Regions from separate parts of the Rahnella sp. RFA10(1/100) genome, predicted to be linked through region 2. Evidence: predicted binding sites of a transcription regulator. Region 2 holds the regulator's gene; the other holds the start of a gene.
The links. The regulator sigma-54, encoded in region 2, starts transcription at its own class of promoters, with help from an activator protein. The targets are predictions, from matches to a motif close to GTTGGCACANNTTTCGCTNT.

Region 1: ETV65_RS04055 (branched-chain amino acid ABC transporter substrate-binding protein) is a predicted target of sigma-54. The motif match lies at 1,113-1,132, and genes of this name have one in related genera.

What each region holds. Positions count from the first base shown of each region.
Region 1 covers NZ_SEWR01000001.1:921,935-925,352, reverse strand. Annotated here, with positions in the region: gene ETV65_RS04065 (LuxR C-terminal-related transcriptional regulator) at 1-609, shown strand, start outside; gene ETV65_RS04060 (YgdI/YgdR family lipoprotein) at 672-887, opposite strand; gene ETV65_RS04055 (branched-chain amino acid ABC transporter substrate-binding protein) at 1,301-2,425, shown strand; gene ETV65_RS04050 (branched-chain amino acid ABC transporter permease LivH) at 2,598-3,418, shown strand, end outside.
Region 2 covers NZ_SEWR01000007.1:123,828-127,245, forward strand. Annotated here, with positions in the region: gene lptA (lipopolysaccharide ABC transporter substrate-binding protein LptA) at 1-539, shown strand, start outside; gene lptC (LPS export ABC transporter periplasmic protein LptC) at 1-4, shown strand, start outside; gene lptB (LPS export ABC transporter ATP-binding protein) at 546-1,271, shown strand; gene rpoN (RNA polymerase factor sigma-54) at 1,373-2,806, shown strand; gene hpf (ribosome hibernation promoting factor) at 2,830-3,117, shown strand; gene ptsN (PTS IIA-like nitrogen regulatory protein PtsN) at 3,216-3,418, shown strand, end outside.

The DNA.
Region 1 (3,418 bases), on a different contig from region 2:
GTTATAACGCCGAGAAAAGGCTTCGATGATTTTTTTATTCTTGAAGGTTTTAACGCCAGCTGGCGCCGGCAATATATGGAAAATGGGTTTCATAAAATAGACCCTATTATTAATAAGGCTCAGAGTTATCAGCAAGCTCATATATGGAGCAGTGTGTCGCTTTCGGGAAGTGATCGCTTTTTAAATTGTGCGAAGGCGCATGGTATCCGGTATGGATATTCCATGTCTTTACCGATAAATGACCAGTATATAGGCGTGCTCAGTGTGGCACGAAAAGAAGATATATTTGTTTCGCAAAAGGAATCCATGAATATTATTGGAATGATTACAGTGTATTTGCACAAACTTAATAATCAATTTTTAATGGATTTTAATAATAAACTTATTGATAAGATAGGTGATTTAACGCCGCCAGCAATACTGACTTCAAGAGAACGTGAATGTTTGGTCTGGCTTGCGGAAGGGAAAACCAGTTGGGAAATAAGCCGGATTCTGTCAATTTCAGAAAGAACAGCAGTATTTCACATTAACAATTGCATGACCAAACTTGGGGCTAAAAATAGAGTGCAGGTGATAATGAAAGCCATGAGAGCCAATATTATTAAATAAAACGGGCCTGTCACTGGCAGGCCACATTTTGCCTTCGTGTCAGATGACTGGCCCCGTCTTACCTACTTTTTCACAATACCCGCAATATCATTGGTGTTCATCAGGTGATAATCGCCGTTCATGTCGGTATAGCTGGTCATACCGGTATCGCGGTCACGATCCGGTTCACCGTGGGCGAAAAACTGGTCGCCGGATTTCGTATTAATCACATAATCGCTGGCACAGCCGGTTAATGCCAGGGCCAGAACCCCGGCCGTCAGGCAGAATAATTTCTTCATTGTTCAGCAGGTTCCTGTTGCAATCATTTGCCGGCATTACAAAACAAACTGCCGTAAGAAGCAAAGAATAAAAATGTCACTAAGCGTAATAGTGCGTGCAAAACCGCGATTGTGCACCAGCACGGTGCGATGTGATCCCGTCGTTGTTTCTGTGACTTGTTCGTAACGCTCTTGCGCCGCTATCTATACTCACATAACCCGTAACATTCTCAAAGGTTCTGTAACACTGGCAGATATTTTGCTTATGTCTCTTACCTTTGATGTTTTCACCCCTGGTGATAAGCGGGGAATCCTCAGTCTCAAGATTAAGCATTAAATTTCACATTTTCAGATGACGACTTCGTGTTGGTGTTTTTGCTACATGCGTTTTCCTTCACCCGTTTTGCATTAACTCAGTCCTAAGGATCATGATGATGTCGATGAAATTTATTAAAAGTCCTCTTTCTTTGTTGCTGGCAGGCTGTCTGGTCACGGCGTTTTCTGCGCGTGCGGATATCGTGATTGGCGTCGCCGGCCCGTTCACCGGCCCGAATGCCACCTATGGCGATCAGTACTGGCATGGTGCCACACAGGCCGCTGATGACATTAATGCCGCAGGCGGAATTAACGGCGAGAAAATCAAACTAGTGCAGGGTGATGATGCCTGCGAACCGAAACAGGCCGTTGCGGTGGCGAACCGTCTTGTTGATCAGGATAAAGTGCAGGCGGTTGTCGGGCATTTTTGCTCATCTTCTACCATGCCAGCGTCCGAGGTTTATAACGATGCCGGAATTATCGCCATCACACCGGGTTCAACCAACCCGCAAATCACCGAACGTGGCATGAGCGATATGTTCCGCATGTGTGGACGTGACGACCAGCAGGGGCAGGTTGCCAGCGATTACATCATTGACAAGCTGAAAGCCAAAAAAGTGGTCATTATCCATGATAAAGATACCTACGGGCAGGGGCTGGCGGATGCCACCAAAGCGGCGCTCAACAAGCGTGGCGTGAAGGAAGTGATGTACGAAGGGCTGTCGCGAGGTGAAAAAGATTTTAACGCGCTGGTCACCAAAATCAGTGCGCAGAAACCGGATGTGGTGTTCTTCGGCGGTTGCCATCCGGAGGCCGGTCCGCTGGTGCGCCAGATGCGTGAGCAGGGCGTGCAGGCCACCTTCTTCTCCGGTGACTGCATCGTGAACGAAGAAATGGTCACCGCCGCAGGTGGCCCGCAATACACCAACGGCATCCTGATGACCTTTGGTAAAGACCCGCGCCTGATCCCGGAAGGTAAAGCGGTCATCGATAAATTCCGTGCCAGCAAGTTTGAGCCGGAAGGTTATACCCTTTATTCCTATGCCTCCGTTCAGGCCATTGCCGCAGCGTTCAAAGCCACCGGCGGCAGCGATTCCGCCAAAGCCAGCCAATGGCTGAAAGCCAACAGCGTGGATACTGTCATGGGCAAAAAAGCCTGGGACAGCAAAGGCGATCTGAAAGTTTCGGATTACGTGGTTTATAAGTGGGATGACAAAGGCAAATATCAGGAAGTGAAAGAATAAAGCACGCTTATTTGCCATTTGAACCCGGGCAGTGCTCAGTGACCTTACGTATTCTATGTACGCGACGGTTCTTGTGCGCTGACCGGGTCCGGACGGCTGTAGCGATAATGTTTTATTCGCTTTAATGAATGCGCCTTAGCCGGGCGCGGTCACAAAAAGAGACTGCGTATTTATGGATTCATTCTTTCTGCAACAGTTATTTAATGGCATCACGCTGGGTGCTGTTTACGGATTGATCGCCATCGGCTACACCATGGTTTACGGTATTATCGGCATGATTAACTTCGCACACGGCGAAGTGTATATGATTTCAGCTTACCTCTGCGCCATTGCGCTGGCACTGCTCTCTTTCTTCGGACTTCACTCTTTTCCGCTACTGATCCTGGGCACTCTGGTGTTCACCATCGTGGTCACCGGCGTTTACGGCTGGGCAATTGAGCGCATTGCCTATAAGCCGTTGCGTAATTCGACCCGCCTTGCACCGCTGATTTCTGCTATCGGCATGTCGCTTATCTTACAAAATTACGCCCAGATCAGTCAGGGGCCGCGGCAGCAAGGTATTCCGACCCTGCTGGATGGCGCGTTCCGTTTTCATATCGGCGAAAGTTTTGTCCAGATGACCTACACCAAAATTTTCATCCTGCTGGCATCACTGGTGGGCATGCTGGTTTTATCGTGGATTATCAGCCACACCAGACTCGGGCGGATGTGTCGCGCCGTGCAGCAGGACAGAAAAATGGCTTCGATACTGGGCATTAATACTGACCGTATCATTTCGCTGGTCTTCATGATGGGTGCCGCGATGGCCGGGCTGGCCGGGGTGCTGGTGACCATGAACTACGGCACGTTCGATTTCTATGCCGGATTCATCATCGGCATCAAAGCCTTCACCGCCGCGGTGCTTGGCGGGATCGGCTCATTACCGGGCGCGATGCTCGGCGGGCTGATCCTGGGGATCGCCGAAGCGCAGTTCTCAGGCATGGTGAATTCCGA
Region 2 (3,418 bases):
ATAAAATCCGTGATCTTCTGATCGTCAGCTCATTGTTAGCCGTCAGCGTTCCGGCATTTGCCTTAAAAGACGACACAACGAAACCGATCACCATTGACTCGGCAAATCAGGCACTCGACGTCAACACCAATACCGCGACGTTTACCGGCAATGTGGTGGTGAATCAGGGCACGATCCAGGTTAAAGCCGATAAAGTGGTGGTGATACGTCCGCAGGGTGTGTCCGGTAAAGAAGTGGTAGAAGGTTACGGTAACCCGGTGACGTTCTATCAGATGCAGGACAACGGTAAGCCGGTAAGAGGCCATGCCCAGAAAGTCCGCTACGAAGTGGAAAATGACCTCGTCACGCTGACCGGCAATGCTTACCTTGAGCAACTGGACAGCAATGTGAAAGGCGACCGCATTACTTATCTGGTACAGAAACAGCAAATGGAAGCTTTTAGTGATAAGGGTAACCGTGTGACGACCGTTCTGGTCCCTTCGCAGCTGCAACAAAAAACGCCTGCAGCGGGCGGCCAGCCGACCAAAAAGAGTAACTGATATTTTATGGCTAAATTAATCGCAGAGAATCTCGCCAAGGCATACAAAGGCCGTAAGGTCGTTGAAGATGTCAGCCTGATGGTCAACTCGGGTGAAATCGTCGGGTTATTGGGCCCAAATGGTGCGGGTAAAACCACCACCTTTTACATGGTCGTGGGCATTGTCCAGCGCGATGCGGGCCGTATCATCGTTGATGATGAAGACATCAGCCTGCTGCCGCTGCATACCCGCGCCCGTCGCGGTATTGGTTATCTTCCGCAGGAAGCCTCCATATTCCGTCGTCTCAGTGTATTTGATAACCTGATGGCGGTGCTGCAGATCCGTGATGATCTGACCAAAGAACAGCGTAATGACCGCGCGAATGAATTAATGGAAGAGTTCCATATTTCTCATTTGCGCGATAACCTCGGTCAGTCACTGTCCGGTGGTGAACGACGTCGTGTGGAAATTGCCCGTGCGCTGGCAGCAAACCCTAAATTCATCCTGCTGGATGAACCGTTCGCCGGGGTTGACCCGATTTCCGTTATCGACATTAAAAAAATCATTGAGCATTTACGTGACAGCGGCCTCGGCGTACTGATCACTGACCATAACGTGCGCGAAACACTCGACGTTTGTGAACGCGCGTATATTGTCAGTCAGGGGAAATTGATTGCCCACGGCACGCCAGCCGACATTCTTGCTGATGAACAAGTTAAACGTGTTTATCTTGGTGAAGAATTCCGTCTGTGATCTGTGCCGCCGGAACCGTGCCTGTTTCCACCTACACTGAAACAGGCCGTCTCTGACAGAAGTGTTGCCGTTTTCACTCATCAACGGAATTAAGCCAAGATATGAAGCAAGGTTTGCAACTCAGACTCAGCCAACAACTGGCTATGACTCCCCAGTTACAACAGGCCATCCGCTTGTTGCAACTGTCCACGCTTGAGCTCCAGCAGGAGATCCAACTCGCGCTGGAGAGCAACCCTCTGTTGGAACAAACTGACCTTCATGAAGAAATCGACTCGGTAGAAGCCACCGACAGCGAGGGGTTAGACACCCGTGAGGCGCTCGAGCAAAAAGATATGCCGGAAGAATTGCCGCTCGACGCGACCTGGGATGAGATTTACACCGCAGGCACGCCGTCCGGTACCGGTAATGATTACAGCGACGACGAGCTGCCCATTTATCAGGGTGAAACCACCCAGACCCTTCAGGATTACCTGATGTGGCAGGTTGAGCTGACACCGTTTTCTGATACTGATGCCGCGATTGCCACATCAATTGTCGATGCGGTGGATGACACCGGTTACCTGACCGTCTCCCTTGAAGACATCCTCGAAAGCGTCGGTGATGAAAACATCACGATGGACGAAGTTGAGGCCGTGCTTAAACGCGTTCAGCGTTTTGATCCGGTGGGGGTGGCAGCACGTGACCTGCGCGATTGTCTGCTGATCCAGCTGTCTCAATATGCCACTGACACGCCTTTCATCACTGAAGCCCGTCTTATCATCAGCGAACATCTCGATTTGCTGGCGAACCATGATTTCCGCGCACTTATGCGATCAACCCGGTTAAAAGAAGATACACTCAAAGGAGCGATGCTTCTGATCCAGTCTCTGGATCCGCGTCCGGGTCAGTCGATCAATACCGGCGAATCCGAATACGTGATCCCGGATGTGCTGGTGCGTAAAGTGTCAGGGGTCTGGACGGTAGAACTCAATTCCGACAGCATTCCGCGTCTGAAGATTAACCAGCAGTACGCCGCGATGGGTAACTCCACACGCAGCGACAGCGACGGGCAATTTATCCGCAGCAATCTGCAGGAAGCCAAGTGGTTAATTAAAAGCCTGGAAAGCCGTAACGACACGCTGTTGAAAGTGACGCGCTGCATCGTTGAGCAGCAGCAGGCGTTCTTTGAACTGGGTGAAGAATTTATGAAACCTATGGTGCTGGCCGATATTGCCAGTGCCGTTGAAATGCACGAATCGACGATTTCACGCGTGACGACACAAAAGTTCCTGCACAGTCCGCGTGGTATTTTCGAACTGAAGTATTTCTTCTCCAGCCATGTCAGTACAGACAGCGGCGGCGAGGCATCGTCAACCGCGATCCGGGCGCTGGTGAAGAAATTAATCGCAGCGGAGAATCCTGTAAAACCGCTCAGTGACAGCAAGTTAGCAACCCTGCTTTCCGATCAGGGAATTATGGTTGCGCGCCGGACTGTCGCCAAATACCGAGAGTCTTTGTCCATCCCGCCCTCAAACCAACGTAAACAGTTAGTTTGACCTCAACAGAGAAGGAAGACATTATGCAGCTCAACATTACCGGACATCACATTGAGATCACGGATCCCCTGAGAGAGTTCATCACGTCGAAACTGGCTAAGCTCGAGCAGTATTTCGACAGGATTAATCAGGTGTATGTGGTGTTGAGCGTGGAAAAGGTGCAGAAAGTAGCGGAAGCCACTTTGCATGTGAACGGAGGCGAATTACATGCCACCTCGGAACATCAGGATATGTACGCAGCGATTGACGGGCTGGTTGATAAACTGGCCCGACAGCTGAATAAACATAAAGACAAACTGAAACAGCACTGACATTCATGTAGCCAACCCTGTGCTACAAACCTTCGGGCATCGGCTTGTGACCTTCGGGAAACGAGCCGATATAGCTTTAAGGGTGAAACAGCGCAAAAGTGAAAGATGACATGATTAACGATACTGCAATGCAATTAACGTCGGTGCTTAATGCCGAATGCACCAAAAGCGGCGTTCATTGCGCCAGCAAAAAACGCGCACTGGAAATCATCAGCGAGCTGGCCGCCAAACAATTAAATTTGTCGCCACAGGTGATTTTCGACGCTATTTTGACCCGCGAACGTATGGGGAGCACCGGGAT